Regions from separate parts of the Rhodoferax sp. RT4P68 genome, predicted to be linked through region 1. Evidence: riboswitches for the same ligand, from Rfam matches in the RefSeq annotation. Region 1 holds a riboswitch; the other holds the start of a gene.
The links. A riboswitch is a leader RNA that binds a small molecule or an ion and turns the genes downstream of it on or off. The one in region 1 is predicted to bind S-adenosylhomocysteine.

Region 1 (7,543 bases):
GCGCTGCAACTGGCCGCTGAGCATCCCCTGCCCGAGGTAGGCCTGTACTTCCATGACCGATTGCTGCGCGGCAACCGGGCCACCAAGCTGGCCAGTGCGGACCTGGCCGCCTTCGACTCGCCCAACCACCCGCCGCTGGCGCGCATCGGCATCGACACCGTGGTCGACACCGTGCGCGTGCTGCCGATGCCGCAGGCCGAAGCCTTCGAACTCGCACCGCCAGCGGGCCACGAGGTGGCGGTGCTGCGCCTGTACCCCGGCCTCAACGTGTCACGCCTGCAGCACATGCTGGCGCCACCGCTGGCCGGCGTGGTGCTGCTGACCTACGGCGCCGGCAACGGGCCGGTCAGCACGCCGGGATTTCTGAACGCACTGGGCGAGGCCAGCGCGCGCGGCACGGTCGTGGTCAACATCTCGCAGTGCGCGCGTGGCAGCGTGGACCAGTCCAAATACGCCACCGGCTCGGCCCTGGCGGCCGCTGGTGTGGTCGGCGGCTACGACATGACGGTCGAGGCTGCGGTGACCAAGCTGCACCACCTGGTGGCGCAGGGCCTGCAGCCCGAAGCAGTGCGGGCAGAGATCGCCCGGCCGCGTTGCGGCGAATGTTCAGTGCCGGCCTGACGGCGCGACCGCCTGCGATCCTGCGGCTACAGCGCCAGCCGCCGGCACAGCTCCAGCGTCGCCGCGGACTGGTTCATCGTGTAGAAGTGAATGCCTGGCGCGCCGCCTGCGCGCAGCTGTTCGCACAGCGTCGTGACCACGTCCAGGCCGAAGGACTTGATGGACGCGATATCGTCGCCGAAGGCCTGCAGCCGCAAGCGGATCCAGCGCGGGATCTCAGCGCCCGAGGCATCGGAGAAGCGCATTAGCTGCGTGGAGCTGATGATGGGCATGACGCCGGGCACCACGGGCACGTCCAGACCCAGCTTGCGGGTCTCGTCGCAGAAGCGGAAGTACGCGTCGGCGTTGTAGAAATACTGCGTGATGGCCGCATCGGCGCCAGCCCGCACCTTGGCCGCGTAGGCCTGTAGGTCGGCCTCGGGCGAGCGGGCCTGCGGGTGCACCTCCGGGTAGGCCGCCACCTCGATGTGAAACGTGTCGCCGGTCTCCGCGCGGATGAAGGCCACCAGATCGCTGGCGTAGTGGAACTCGCCACCGGCGCCGTAGCCGCTGGGCAGGTCGCCGCGCAGCGCCACCAGGCGCTTGACACCCATGGCCCGCAGTTCGGCCAGTTGCGTGCGCACGGTCTCGCGCGTGGCGCCGACGCACGAGAAATGCGAGGCCGCGTCCACGCCCTCGGCCAGGATCTCGGCCACGGCGCCAAACGTGCCCTGCTGCGTCGAGCCGCCGGCCCCGTAAGTCACCGAGCAGAACAAGGGCTGGCGCGCATACAGCGCCTGGCGCACGACGCGCAGCTTGGCCACGCCCTCGGGCGTCTTCGGCGGAAAGAACTCGTAGCTGACCGGATAGGTCTGGGTGCCCGTGTTCATGGTTTCCTTCTCCCCAACATCCAGAATTCGCGGTTGCCGTCGCCACCGTCGATCACGCTGTCCCACCAGCCGGCCATCGTCAGGCCGAGATCGGCACAGCTGGCCTCGATGCGTGCACGCACCACCGGGTACATCGTGTCGTCGCGCACGATGCCGTGCTTGCCGACCTGGCCCGGCTGCAGTTCGAACTGCGGTTTGACCAGCATCAGCACGGCGCCGTCCTCGGCCAGAAACGGCACCAGCGCCGGCAGCACCAAGGTTTGCGAGATGAACGACAGATCGCCGACGATCAGGCCGAAGCCCTGTTCGGGCAGTTCGTCGCCCAGGTCGTCGGGCGCCAGCGCACGCGCATTGACGCCTTCGATGCAGTGCACGCGCTCATCGTCCTGGATGCGCGGGTGCACCTGCTGGTGCCCGACGTCGACGCCGACCACGCGCGCCGCGCCGTGCTGCAGCAGGCAGTCGGTAAAGCCACCGGTGGACTGCCCGACGTCCAGGCAGACCAGGCCCGTCGGGTCCACGCCGCTGGCCTTGAGCGCGCCTTCCAGCTTGAGCCCACCACGCGACACGTAGCGTGCCTCGGCCGCGTCCTGCAGCTGCAGTTCGGCATCGGCGGGCAACTCGTCTTTGTTCTTGCCGACGGGCTTCCACGGCCCCGTGCCCACGCGCCACGACAGGCCCGCAGCGATGAGCCGCTGGGCCTGTGAGCGTGAAGCGGCCAAGCCGCGGTCGACGAGAAGTTGATCAGCACGCATGGCGTTCCAGTAAGCACGGCCAAAGGCCAGAGATGCCGCGGAACCGGCTTTGCCGGGCCGCAGGCGTCGCCCCCTGCAAGGGGGTTGGCGAAGCGCCCCCCAGGGGCGCACAGACTGGGGGTGTGTTCAATACCTGTAGGTGTCAGGCTTGTACGGGCCCTGCACCGGCACGCCGATGTAGGCGGCCTGCTCTTCCGTGAGCTCGGTCAGCATCGCGCCGACCTTCTTCAGGTGCAGGCGGGCCACCTTCTCGTCCAGGTGCTTGGGCAGCACGTAGACCTTGCCGGCTTCGTACTTGTCAGACTTGGTGAACAGCTCGATCTGCGCGATGGTCTGGTTCGCGAAGCTGGAGGACATCACGAAGCTCGGGTGGCCCGTGCCGCAGCCCAGGTTCACCAGGCGGCCCTTGGCCAGCATGATGATCTTCTTGCCGTCGGGGAAGGTGATGTGGTCGACCTGCGGCTTGATCTCATCCCACTCGTACTTCTCCAGCGAGGCGATGTCGATCTCGTTGTCGAAGTGGCCGATGTTGCAGACGATGGCCTGGTCCTTCATCGCCAGCATGTGTTCGTGGCGGATGATGCCCTTGTTGCCGGTGGTGGTCACGAAGATGTCGGCCTTGTCGGCCGCGTACTCCATGGTCACGACCTTGTAGCCTTCCATCGCGGCCTGCAGCGCATTGATGGGGTCGATTTCGGTGACCCAGACCTGCGCCGACAGTGCACGCAGCGCCTGCGCCGAGCCCTTGCCCACATCGCCATAGCCGGCCACGCACGCCACCTTGCCGGCGATCATCACGTCGGTGGCGCGCTTGATGCCATCGACCAACGATTCACGGCAGCCATACAGGTTGTCGAACTTGCTCTTGGTGACCGAGTCGTTCACGTTGATGGCACGGAACGGCAGCGTGCCCTTGGCGCTCATCTCGTTCAAACGGTGCACGCCGGTGGTGGTCTCTTCGGTCACGCCGATGATCTGCGCGGCCTTGCGGGTGTACCAGGTCGGGTCCACCGCAATCTTGGCCTTGATCGCGGCGTACAGGCAGGTCTCTTCTTCGCTGGTCGGGTTCGCCACGACCGAGATGTCCTTCTCGGCGCGCTGGCCCAGGATCATCAGCAGCGTGGCGTCGCCGCCGTCGTCCAGGATCATGTTCGGACCTTCGCCTTCGCTGCCCTTGGGGCCGAATTCGAAGATGCGGTGGGTGAAGTCCCAGTATTCCGTCAGTGTCTCGCCCTTGTGCGCGAAGACCGGCGTGCCGGCGCCGCCATTGGCGCCGTTGGCCACCAGCGCGGCGGCCGCGTGGTCTTGCGTTGAGAAGATGTTGCACGAGGCCCAGCGCACGTTGGCGCCGAGCGCTTGCAGCGTCTCGACCAGCACGGCGGTCTGGATCGTCATATGGATGCTGCCCGTGATGCGCGCGCCCTTGAGCGGCTGCGTCTTGGCGAACTCTTCGCGGATGGCCATCAGGCCGGGCATCTCGGTTTCTGCGATCTTCGTTTCCTTGCGGCCCCAGGCGGCAAGGCTCAGATCGGCAATCGCGTAGTCGCTGTTTTGCAGTTGTTGGGAAGAGGCAGGTGCGTTCATGACGACTCCATATCGGCAGGTTGAAGACGACCACGGCCTGCAGGGGAAAACTCACCACACAGAACCGTGGGCGAGCGTCGTTGCGATTGAATCCGAGCCTCGCATCCGCATCGTGGGGCACGACGGGACACTGCAACGCTCCTCGGAAGGAGGGCGGATTATAAGGACGTCGGCCGCAACCGCCAGCCCTACACGCGATCTGGGCATGGGGTTGGCGCATGCGTACACGCACTTGCGCAAGCCAACGTGCGCCGCGCCGGTAGATCGCGACAATGCCGTCACCATGGATGCGCCACTTCGCGACAGCCCCCCAGGGCATGACGACGCCCCGGACCACACGCACGCCTCGCGCGATTTCTCCACCCTGTTCGACTTCCTGCCGATCGGCGCCTACCGCTCGACGCCTGACGGCCGGATGCTGCGCGCCAACCCGGCCCTGGTGCGGCTGAACGGTTACACGACCGAGGCAGAGTTTCTCGCCGCCGTGCAGGACATCGGCACCGAGTGCTATGTCACGCCCCACGACCGGCAACGCTATTGCGAGACGCTGGAGCGTGACGGTTACGTGCGCTCCTTCATCGCCGAGGCCTGGCGACACAAGACACGCGAACGCATCTGGTCCAACGAGAACGCGCACGTGGTGCGCGACGCGCAGGGCCGCCTGCAGTTCTACGAGGGCACGGTCGAGGACATCACCGACCGCGTGCAGGCCCAGGCCGAGCTGCGCCGGCGCGACGAGATCTGGAAGCTGGCCCTGGAGAGTACCGGTGACGGCGTGTGGGACTGGAACATCGGGCAGAACACCGCCGTGCTGTCGCAGCGCTGCCTGGAGATGTATGGCTACAGCGGCGACACGGTGGACGGCCAGATGGTCAAGCTGGACGAGCGCACCCACCCCGAAGACGTGGCACGGATGCTGCACGACCGCCAGGCCCATCTGGACGGCCTGGTGCCCGCCTACAGCAACGAGCACCGCGTGCAGTGTGCGGACGGCAGCTGGAAGTGGATCCTCACGCGCGGCATGGTGATCAGCCGCAGCGCCGACGGCACACCGCTGCGCATGGTGGGCACGCACACCGACATCACGCAGCGCAAGGAAACCGATGCGCTGATCTGGCACCAGGCGCACTTCGACGCGCTCACCGGCCTGCCCAACCGTCGCATGCTGCGCGACCGCCTGGCGCAGCACATGCGGCAGTGCGACCGGCTGCGCGAACACGGCGGCGAGCTGCTGGCCGTGCTGTTCATCGACCTGGACCACTTCAAGGAGGTCAACGACACGCTGGGCCACGCAGGCGGCGACCGTCTGCTGATGGAAGCCGCCCACCGCCTGACACTCTGCGTGCGCGCCACCGATACCGTGGCCCGCATGGGCGGCGACGAGTTCACCGTGCTGCTGCCGGCGCTGCACGAAACACGCGAGGTCGAGCGCATCGTGCAGTCCATCCTGGCCGAACTGGCGCGCGAGTACGTGCTCGGCCACGAGCGCGCCTTCGTCACGGCCAGCATCGGCCTGACCTTCTACCCGGGCGAGGCGCACAGCGAGGACGACCTGCTGCGCCAGGCCGACCAGGCGCTCTACCTGGCCAAGGGCGCCGGGCGCAACGGCTTCGCCTACTTCACGCCCGCGCTGCAGGAAGGCGCGCAGCAACGCGCGCGCCTGGCGCACGACCTGCGCCTGGCGCTGGCCGAGCAGCAGTTGGCGGTGCACTACCAGCCCATCGTGGCGCTGGCCACGGGGCGCGTGCACAAGGCCGAGGCCCTGCTGCGCTGGCGGCATCCTGTACACGGCGATATTTCGCCAGCCGAGTTCGTGCCGATCGCCGAAGCCAACGGGCTGATCATCGAGATCGGGGAATGGGTCTTTCTGCAGGCCGCGCGGCAGGCGCTGGCATGGCGCACCACGCTGGCAGCGGATTTTCAGATCGCCGTGAACAAGTCGCCGGTGCAGTTCCACCGGCCGCAGTCCACGCAGCGGGCCTGGCTGGACCGCGTGGCCGCACTGCAGCTGCCGCCCGGCGCCATCGCGGTCGAGATCACCGAGGGCCTGCTGCTGGACCCGGGCGCCCTGGTCGCCCAGCACCTGGTGGACCTGCGCTCATCCGGCCTGGCGGTGTCACTGGACGATTTCGGCACCGGGTACTGCTCGCTGGCCTACCTGCAGCGCTACGACATCGACTACCTGAAGATCGACCGCTCGTTCGTGCAGGGCCTGGCCCCGCAGTCCAACCACCTGGCGCTGTGCAAGGCGATGATCGTCATGGCCCACCAGCTCGGCATCGCCGTCATTGCCGAGGGCGTGGAGACCGAAACCCAGCGTGCGCTGCTGGCCGACGCCGGCTGCGACTACGCCCAGGGCTTCCTGTTCTCGCCGGCAATGCCGCCCGAGCGCCTCCAGGCCTGGGTCGTGCAGCACAACGCAGCATAGCGAAGGCACCCACCAGTCTGCGCGCTACGCGCTGCGCCAACCCCCCTCTGCTGCGCGAGGGGGGCGCACCCAGCGGCGTGGCAGAGCCAGTTCCGCAGGTGCCCTGGCAGGGCCTGGTGTTTGCCCCAACCGCGCGTGTCGGTTGCGCGACGGATCAGCGGCGTTCGCTATGCGCCCGCAGTTGCGTGCAGCGCGCGCAGCGCCGCCACGCGCTCGCGCGTCAGCACGGCGGCGGCCTCGACCAGCGTCGGTGCGAACCACGCGCGGGCCGCCTGCGGTGCCAGCGTGGCGCGCACGCTGTCGATGTTGTGCTGCATCCGATGTGCGTCCACGCGCAGGCCCGGCAGCGCCTTGGCCAGCGCCCGCAGGCTGCCGTGCACGGCCATCACCAGCTGCGGCCATTCGGCCAGCTCGGCCTGCCAGGGGCCCAGCCCCCGCTCGTGCTGCTGCGCCATGGTGGCCAGCAGTGCCGCCACATGCTGCGGCACGCGCTGCGCCGCCGCCAGCGCCAACATCGAGGCCACCGGGTTGCGCTTGTGCGGCATGACCGAGGTGACGCCGCGGCCGCGCTCGTCCGGCTCCATGACCTCGGCCACCTCGTGCTGGTTCAACAGCGCGATGTCGGTGCCGATCTTGCCCAGGCTGCCGGCCAGCAGGCCCAGCTCGCAGCCCAGCGCCACCCACTCGTCGCGTTGGGTGTGCCAGTCCGCGCCGCCATCGCGCAGCCCCAGGCCGGCAGCCATGCGCGCGCGAACGGCAGCGGCCCGCCCCAGCGCCACGGCCGCCGTGTCGTCCTCGCTGCGCATCTGTGCCAGCGTGCCGACCACACCGCCCAGCTGCAACTGCAGCGCGCGGCCGGCCGCCTGGCGCAGCCGATCGCGGGCGCGCACCAGCGGGGCCGCCCAGCCCACGCACTTGAAGCCGAAGCTGATCACCGAGGCCGGCTGCATCAAGGTGCGCGCCAGCATCGGCGTGGCGGCATGGCGCTCGGCGTGCTGCAGCAGCGCGGTGATGGCCAGCTGCAGATCGTCGTCGACCAGCGCCAGCGCCTGCTGCGTGACCAGCACCAGCGCGGTGTCGATCACGTCCTGGCTGGTGGTGCCGAAATGGGTCCAGGCGACGGCGTCCGGGTTGAACAGGCCGACCGCCTCCTTCAGCGCCTTGACCATCGGCAAGGCCACGCTGCCGGCGTGGCCGCTGTCGCGCACGATCTTGTCGACGTCGAACAGCTCGACCTGGCAGGTGCGGGCAATGGACGCGGCCGCCGCCGCCGGAATCAGGCCCTC
Region 2 (7,543 bases), on a different contig from region 1:
GCCGAGTTCCCGCGCGCGGCGCTGGAAGCTCTGCGCGAACCGCTGGAGACCGGCAGCATCGTCATTTCGCGCGCCGCGCGCCGGGCCGAGTTCCCGGCCCGGTTCCAGCTCATCGCCGCGATGAACCCCTGCCCCTGCGGCTACCTCGGTTCACCGCTGCGGCCCTGTCGCTGCACGCCGGACCAGGTCGGGCGCTACCAGGGAAAGCTGAGCGGCCCGCTGGTCGACCGCATCGATCTGCACCTCGAGGTGCCAGCCCTGGCGCCGCAGGACTTGCTGCAGGCGCCGCCCGGGGAGTCGACCGCGAGCATCCGCGCGCGCAGCGCCGCAGCGCGCCAGCGTGCACTGGACCGGCAAGGCAGCCACAACCAGGCTCTACAAGGCCAGGCGCTGGATGCGCAGGCACGGCTGACGAAAGAAGCGGGCAAGTTCCTCAATGCCGCCGCTGCGCGGCTGGGGTGGTCGGCACGCAGCATCCACCGGGCTGTGCGCGTGGCACGCACCATCGCGGACCTGGCCGAAGCCGACGAGTTGGCCATCGGCCACGTGGCCGAAGCCGTGCAGTACCGCCGCGCGTTGCGCACGCACGGGGGCTGAGCTCAAACGATGGCGGGCACGGGGGCAGGCGCAGCGGCAAAGGGCGCGGGCGCCGAATGCCGCATGGCGGCGTGGACCATGTGGGCCGTTTCGATCTGGGCATGTACTTCGTGCCAGATCGGGCGCACCAGGGCGCGCAGGCTGGGGTAAATCTCGGAGACACGCATCATCGATGGCACGCGCATGCCGCGGTGCTCGATCGGGGAGCCGACGGCGTGGATGGCGATGCCGGCTTTGGCGAAATGCCGGGCCAGCCGTGGCTCGGTCAGTGTGAACAGGTATTCCAGGCCCTGGCGTTGCGCCATCGCCACGGCGCCGAAGTACAGGCTGACCGGGATGTTGGGGAAACGCGCCACCGGCAGGCCGGCGATGTCCGCAGCCGACACCGTCACCGGGGCACGCCCTTCACCCTTGCGGCGGCGGAATTCACCCATCACCGCCAGACGTGAGACCTCGCCGATGCGATCGCGCGGGAGCTGGGCGGGGTCGACAATGCTGCGGTCCAGCGAGTCGCGGCAAGCGACTTCGAACGGCAGCGGCGCGTGCGGGTTCAGTGGGTCCGGCATCACCACGCGGGCACAACCTGCAGGGCGCGCGAGGTCGGCGGTGCGCACCAGGCAGTGCATGGAATGGCGATCGAAGCGGTCGGTTTCGCGCTGATCGGGACGCACAGGCTCGAAACCGAGCTCCCGCGCATACACGTCGTGGCGAATAAAATACACTTCGTCCCGCGTGGCATCATCCAATGCAGGCGTAACGCGGAAATACTTCCCAAATCGATCGTTCTCCCCCAGCGGCGTAGAGTTTTTCATAAGTTTTAAGGATTTGTGTGTTGCGCAATCTGCCGGACTGTGTGTAGGACTATGCTAATGGCGTTTGTAGTCAAAACACACTACAAATTGTCAGGACAAGGGGAGCGGTCTCGATCCCCCGCGATCCGGCCTCCCACCGCTGTCTTCGGTTGGCAACAGCAGAGAATCAATCGGTCGAAACCTGCTCTATTGCTGGGCAGGCGCTGATACGGTTAGAAGCAGTTTTCGGACGAATCCAATGCAAAAAAACCGCCGACGGCAGCGGCCGGTGCGGTTTTTTGGGGGTCACGCGGCCTAAAACCGCACTGCAATTTGTTACAAATGGGCGGACAGCGCCCGTTCCAGCGCTGCGGCTTCCACACCACGCCTGCGTGCGAGGTCGTGCAGCTGGTCTTCGCCGATCTTGCCGACGTTGAAGTACACGCTGGCGGGGTGCCCCAGGTAGAAGCCACTGACGCTGGCCGCTGGCAACATTGCCAGGCTATCGGTCAGCGTCATGCCGATCTCGTGCGCCTGCAGCACCTCAAACATCTGGCGCTTGACGCTGTGCTCCGGGCACGCCGGGTAGCCCGGCGCCGGGCGGATGCCGCGGTACTGCTCGCCGATCATGGCCGCGTTGTCCAGCTGTTCGCCGGCGGCGTAGCCCCACAGGTCGGTACGCACGCGGTGGTGCAGGCATTCGGCAAACGCCTCGGCCAGCCGGTCGGCAATGGCCTTGAACATGATGGCGGAGTAATCGTCCAGGTCGTCGGTGAAGAACTTGTCGCGCTTGTCCGCGCCGATGCCCGCAGTGACGGCGAACATGCCTGCGTAGTCGGCCACGCCGCTGCTGTCCGGGTGACGGGGCGCCACGAAATCGGCCAGGCAGCGGCTGGGCCGCATCACGCCGTCGATGGCCTGCTTTTCGGTCTGCTGGCGCAGGCCGTGCCAGGTCAGAGCGACCTGGCTGCGCGTCTCGTCCGTGTAGAAGGCGATGTCGTCATCATTGACGGCGTTGGCCGGGTACAGGCCGATCACGCCGTTGGCCGTGAGCCAGCGGCCCTCGATCAGGCGCTTGAGCATCCGCTGGCCGTCGGCATAGACGCGCACCGCTTCGGTGCCGACGATCTCGTCCTTCAGGATCGCCGGGAAAGGCCCGGCCAGGTCCCAGGTCTGGAAGAACGGCCCCCAGTCGATGTACTTGGCCAGCTCAGTCAGGTCGAAGTTCTTGAACACGCGCCGGCCGATGAACTTGGGTTGGACCGGCTGGTAGGCGGCCCAATCGATCGGCGTCTTGTTGGCGCGCGCCTTCGCAATCGGCCACAGCGGCGTCTGCTTCTTGCTGGCGTGCTGCGTGCGCACCTTCACGTAGTCGGCGTTCAGTTCGTCGATGTACGCCGATGCCTGGTCGGACAGCAGGCTCTGCGCCACGCCCACGCTGCGCGAGGCATCGGGCACATAGACCACAGGGCCTTCATAGTGCGGCGCGATCTTGACCGCCGTGTGCACGCGGCTGGTGGTCGCCCCGCCGATCAACAGCGGGATCTTCTTGATGCGGAAGTGGTCGTCCTTCTGCATCTCGCCGGCCACGTACTGCATCTCCTCCAGGCTGGGCGTGATCAGGCCCGACAGGCCGACGATGTCCGCGCCCTCGACCTTGGCCCGCGCCAATATCTCGTGGCACGGCACCATCACGCCCATGTTCACGACCTCGAAGTTGTTGCACTGCAGGACGACCGTCACGATGTTCTTGCCGATGTCGTGCACGTCGCCCTTCACGGTGGCGATGATGATCTTGCCCTTCGTGCGCACGTCGCGTCCGGCGGCTTCGTCCAGGCGCTTTTCTTCCTCGATGTAGGGGATCAGGTGGGCCACAGCCGACTTCATCACGCGGGCCGACTTCACCACCTGCGGCAGGAACATCTTGCCGGCGCCGAACAGGTCGCCCACGATGTTCATGCCGGCCATCAGCGGGCCTTCGATCACATGCAGCGGCCTGCCGCCCTTGGCCAGCACGGCCTGGTAGGCCTCCTCGGTGTCCGGCACGATGAAATCGGTGATGCCGTGCACCATGGCGTGGGCCAGGCGCGCTTCCACTGTGACCGGCGCCTCGGGCGTGCCGCGCCAGTCGTTCCTCTTGCTCTCGTCCTTGGCGCCGCTCTTGGCCGTCTCGGCCACTTCGACCAGGCGCTCGCCGGCATCGGGCCTGCGGTTCAGCACCACGTCTTCGACACGCTCGCGCAGAACGGGCTCCAGGTCGTCATAGACGCCCACCATGCCCGCGTTCACGATGCCCATGTCCATGCCGGCCTGGATCGCGTGGTACAGGAACACCGTGTGGATGGCCTCGCGCACCGGGTCGTTGCCGCGAAAGCTGAAGCTCACGTTCGACACGCCGCCCGACACCTTGGCGCCCGGCAGGTGTTGCTTGATCCAGCGCACGGCCTCGATGAAGTCGACCGCGTAGTTGTTGTGCTCCTCGATGCCGGTGGCCACGGCGAAAATGTTGGGGTCGAAGATGATGTCTTCGGGCGGGAAGCCCACCTCGTCCACCAGGATGCGGTAGGCCCGCTCGCAGATCTCCGTCTTGCGCGCGAAGGTGTCGGCCTGGCCCTTCTCATCGAACGCCATCACCACGGCGGCCGCGCCGTAGCGGCGCACCAGCTTGGCCTCGTGCTTGAACTTCTCGACGCCCTCCTTCATCGAGATGGAGTTGACGATGCCCTTGCCCTGGATGCAGCGCAGCCCGGCCTCGATCACCTCCCACTTGGAGCTGTCCACCATGATCGGCACGCGCGCGATGTCGGGCTCGGACGCGATCAGGTTCAGAAAGCGCACCATGGCCGCCTTGCTGTCCAGCATGGCCTCGTCCATGTTGATGTCGATCACCTGGGCGCCGTTTTCCACCTGCTGGCGCGCCACCGACAGCGCCTGGTCGAACTCCCCGTTCAGGATCATGCGGGCGAAGGCCTTGGAGCCGGTGACGTTGGTGCGCTCGCCGATGTTGACGAACAGTGTGCCGGCGCCGATGGAGACGGGCTCCAGGCCGGACAGCTTCATGGCGGGAACGGAGGATGCGGAGGACATGGGCTCACCTGTGGGTCGTGTGGTCAGGCGAGCGTCGTTGTGGCGGTCCCCAAGCCTGACGGGCGGCTGATCGGCCCGCTGCAACGCTCCTTGGGAGGCGGGATTTTATAGGGGCACGCCGCTGCAGTCGCTCCACTGCCGGTCGAAGATGGATTGCCGACGGTGACGGCGTCGCCACCCCGTGCGGCACGCTGCGCCGCGGGCAGGGCGTTCACCGCGGCGTTTCGGCGAAGCTCAGCACCGCTTCCAGCATGCGCTTCAAGTGCGGCTGCACGCCGGCCGCCACGCCCGGCAGGTAGTCGAAGGGCAGCGCCTCCTGCATGTAGCTGCACTGCGTCATCTCCAGCTGCACGGCGTGCACGCCATCCTGCGGACGGCCGTGCTGGCGCGTGATGGTGCCGCCGGTGAAGCGGCCGTTCAGCACGCTGGTGTAGCCCTCGGCCTGCCGGGCAATGTCCAGCAGGGCATCGGCCAGCGCCGGGTCGCAGCTCGTGCCCTTGCCGGTGCCCAGGTTCAGATCGGGCAGCTTGCCGTCGAAAAAGCGCGGCAGCTCGGAGCGGATCGAATGCGCATCCCACAGCATGGCGATGCCGTGCGCGGCCTTGATGCGGGCCAACTCCTCGGTCAGCTGGGCGTGGTAGGGGTGCCAGATGGCATCGCGCCGCGCGGCGATCTCGTCCTCGTCGGGCTGGTCGGCCGGGTCGGCGTAGATGGGGGTGTCGTCGAAGGTGTCGATGGGGCACAGACCGGTGACGCTTTGGCCCGGGTACAGGCTGGCGCCGTCCGGCGGGCGGTTCAGGTCGATCACGTAGCGGCTGTGCGTGGCCACCAGCACCGAGGCGCCGAGCGCATCGGCGAAGTCGTACAGCCGCTCCAGGTGCCAGTCGGTGTCGGGCACGTGCCGCGCCTCGTCGGTGAAGCGTGCGGCCAGCGCTGGCGGCACGTGCGTGCCGACATGCGGCATGGAGACCAGCAAAGGGCGCGTGCCCTGGCGAAAGCGGAAGGGGGGTTCGGTGGTGGTGAAGCTCATGGTGTTTCCTTCATCAACTGTGTGCGGGCCGCGACCAGCCCCTGGGCTGCGCCGGGTTGGGCGCTGTGGCGTGCCGCTTGGACGTGGGCGCGGCCTGCGACAAGCACGCTGTGGATGGCGCTGGTGCGGTGGCTGGCGAAGACGTGGGCCGACAGCATTTCGGGCGCCGCCAGGCCGGCCAGCGCCGGGTGCTGCGCATCCAGGGTGACCAGGTCGGCCTGCTGGCCCACGGCCAGGCCGGCGATGGGGCGGCCGGCCGCGCGCGCGCCGCCGGCCACGGCAGCCAGGGTCATGGCGGTGGCGACCTGCGGCTGGCCGGGCACCGCCATCACATTGCGCCGGCGCGTGGCCAGGCGCTGGCCGTATTCGAGCAGCATCAGTTCCTCAGCCGCATTGACGCAGGCATGGCTGTCCGAGCCCACGCCCCAGGCGCCGCCGGCCGCTTGCCAGGCTGGCCAGTCGAACAGGCCGTCGCCCAGGTTGGCCTCGGTGCTGGGGCACAGGCCGGCCACGGCGCCGGTGGCCGCCGCGCGCCTGTACTCGTCGGCATCCATGTGCGTGGCGTGCACCAGGCACCAGCGGGCGTCCACCGGTGCGTGGTCCAGCAGCCAGGCCACGGGCCGCTGGCCGCTCCAGGCGATGCAGTCGTCCACCTCCTGCGTCTGCTCGGCGATGTGGATGTGGATGGGCGCCGTGGCGTCCAGCGCGAACAAACCCGCCAGCGCGTCGCGCAGGGCATCGGGCGGCACGGCGCGCAGTGAATGCGGTGCCAGGCCCAGGCGGAACCCGTAGCCGACTCCCGCTGCATCCGCGCCCTGCGCAGTGCACAGCGGCTGCAGGCGCTGCAGCAAGCGCAGCATGTTGTGGGTGGAACGGATGAAGCGGCGCTGACCCTCCCCCGGCGGCTTGCCGCCGAAGCCACTGGTCTGGTAGAGCACCGGCAGCAGCGTCATGCCGATGCCGGCGCGGCCTGCGGCACGCAGCAGCGCCAGCGCGAGTTCGGCATCGTCGGCGTACGGCCGGCCATCGCCATCGTGGTGCACGTAGTGGAACTCGCAGACGCTGGTGTAGCCGGCCTCCAGCATCTCCACGTACAGACCGAAGGCGATGGCTTCGAGCAGCGTGGGCGAGAGGCGGGCGGCGAAGCGGTACATCAGCGTGCGCCAGCTCCAGAAGCTGTCCTCGCTGGCGCCGCGGTATTCGGTCAGCCCGGCCATGCCACGCTGGAAGGCGTGCGAATGCAGGTTGGGCATGCCGGGCAGCACCGGGCCGGCCGCGGTGGCCACGTTGGGCGGACGTGTGGCGCCGGCCTGCACGTGCAGCAGCGCGCCGGTGGCGTTCCACTCCAGCAGCACGTCACGCGCCCAGCCGGCAGGCAGCAATGCGTCGGCAGCAAACAGGGCCGTCATGTGGCCTCCTGTGCGATGCGGCCCTGCCGCACCACGGTGCGCACGGGCCGATGGCCGAACCAGTAGGCCAGCTCGGCCGGCTCGCGCAGGTTCCACAGCACGAAGTTGGCCGGCCGGCCGACGGCCATCGCGCCGTGCGTGTCCTGCAGCCCCAGCGCGCGCGCCGCGTGCTTGGTGATGCCGGCAATTGCCTCTGGCACCGTGAGGCGAAAGAGTGTGCATGCCATGTTGGCCATCAGCAGCAGCGAGAGCGCCGGCGAAGTGCCGGGGTTGTGGTCGGTCGAGACCGCCATGGGCACGCCGGCCGCACGCAGCGCTGCGATCGGCGGCAGTTGCGTGTCACGCAGCGTGTAGTAGGCGCCCGGCAGCAGTACGGCCACCGTGCCGGCCGCGGCCATGGCGTCGATGCCGGCCTGCGACAGGTGCTCGATGTGGTCGCACGACAGCGCCCCGTAGCGCGCTGCCAGCGCCGCGCCCCCCATGTCGCTCAGCTGCTCGGCGTGCAGCTTGACCGGGATGCCCAGCGCCTGCGCGGCGCGAAACACCTGCTCGGTCTCGGCCAGTGTGAATGCGATGCGCTCGCAGAACACGTCCACCGCGTCGACCAGCCTCTCGGCATGCAGCGCCGG

Region 2: it holds a riboswitch for S-adenosylhomocysteine, as region 1 does, so the genes downstream of both, metH (methionine synthase) here and ahcY (adenosylhomocysteinase) in region 1, are expected to answer to the same signal.

What each region holds. Positions count from the first base shown of each region.
Region 1 is NZ_JBWMBB010000002.1:211,784-219,326, reverse strand. It holds gene AC099J_RS04465 (asparaginase domain-containing protein) at 1-621, shown strand, start outside; gene metF (methylenetetrahydrofolate reductase [NAD(P)H]) at 648-1,490, opposite strand; gene AC099J_RS04455 (TlyA family RNA methyltransferase) at 1,487-2,245, opposite strand; gene ahcY (adenosylhomocysteinase) at 2,372-3,829, opposite strand; S-adenosyl-L-homocysteine riboswitch at 3,895-3,979, opposite strand; gene AC099J_RS04445 (putative bifunctional diguanylate cyclase/phosphodiesterase) at 4,113-6,257, shown strand; gene AC099J_RS04440 (lyase family protein) at 6,425-7,543, opposite strand, start outside.
Region 2 is NZ_JBWMBB010000005.1:432,214-439,756, reverse strand. It holds gene AC099J_RS14055 (YifB family Mg chelatase-like AAA ATPase) at 1-597, shown strand, start outside; gene AC099J_RS14050 (PEP-CTERM/exosortase system-associated acyltransferase) at 600-1,409, opposite strand; gene metH (methionine synthase) at 1,725-4,475, opposite strand; S-adenosyl-L-homocysteine riboswitch at 4,498-4,573, opposite strand; gene hutG (N-formylglutamate deformylase) at 4,687-5,505, opposite strand; gene AC099J_RS14035 (formimidoylglutamate deiminase) at 5,502-6,914, opposite strand; gene hutI (imidazolonepropionase) at 6,911-7,543, opposite strand, start outside.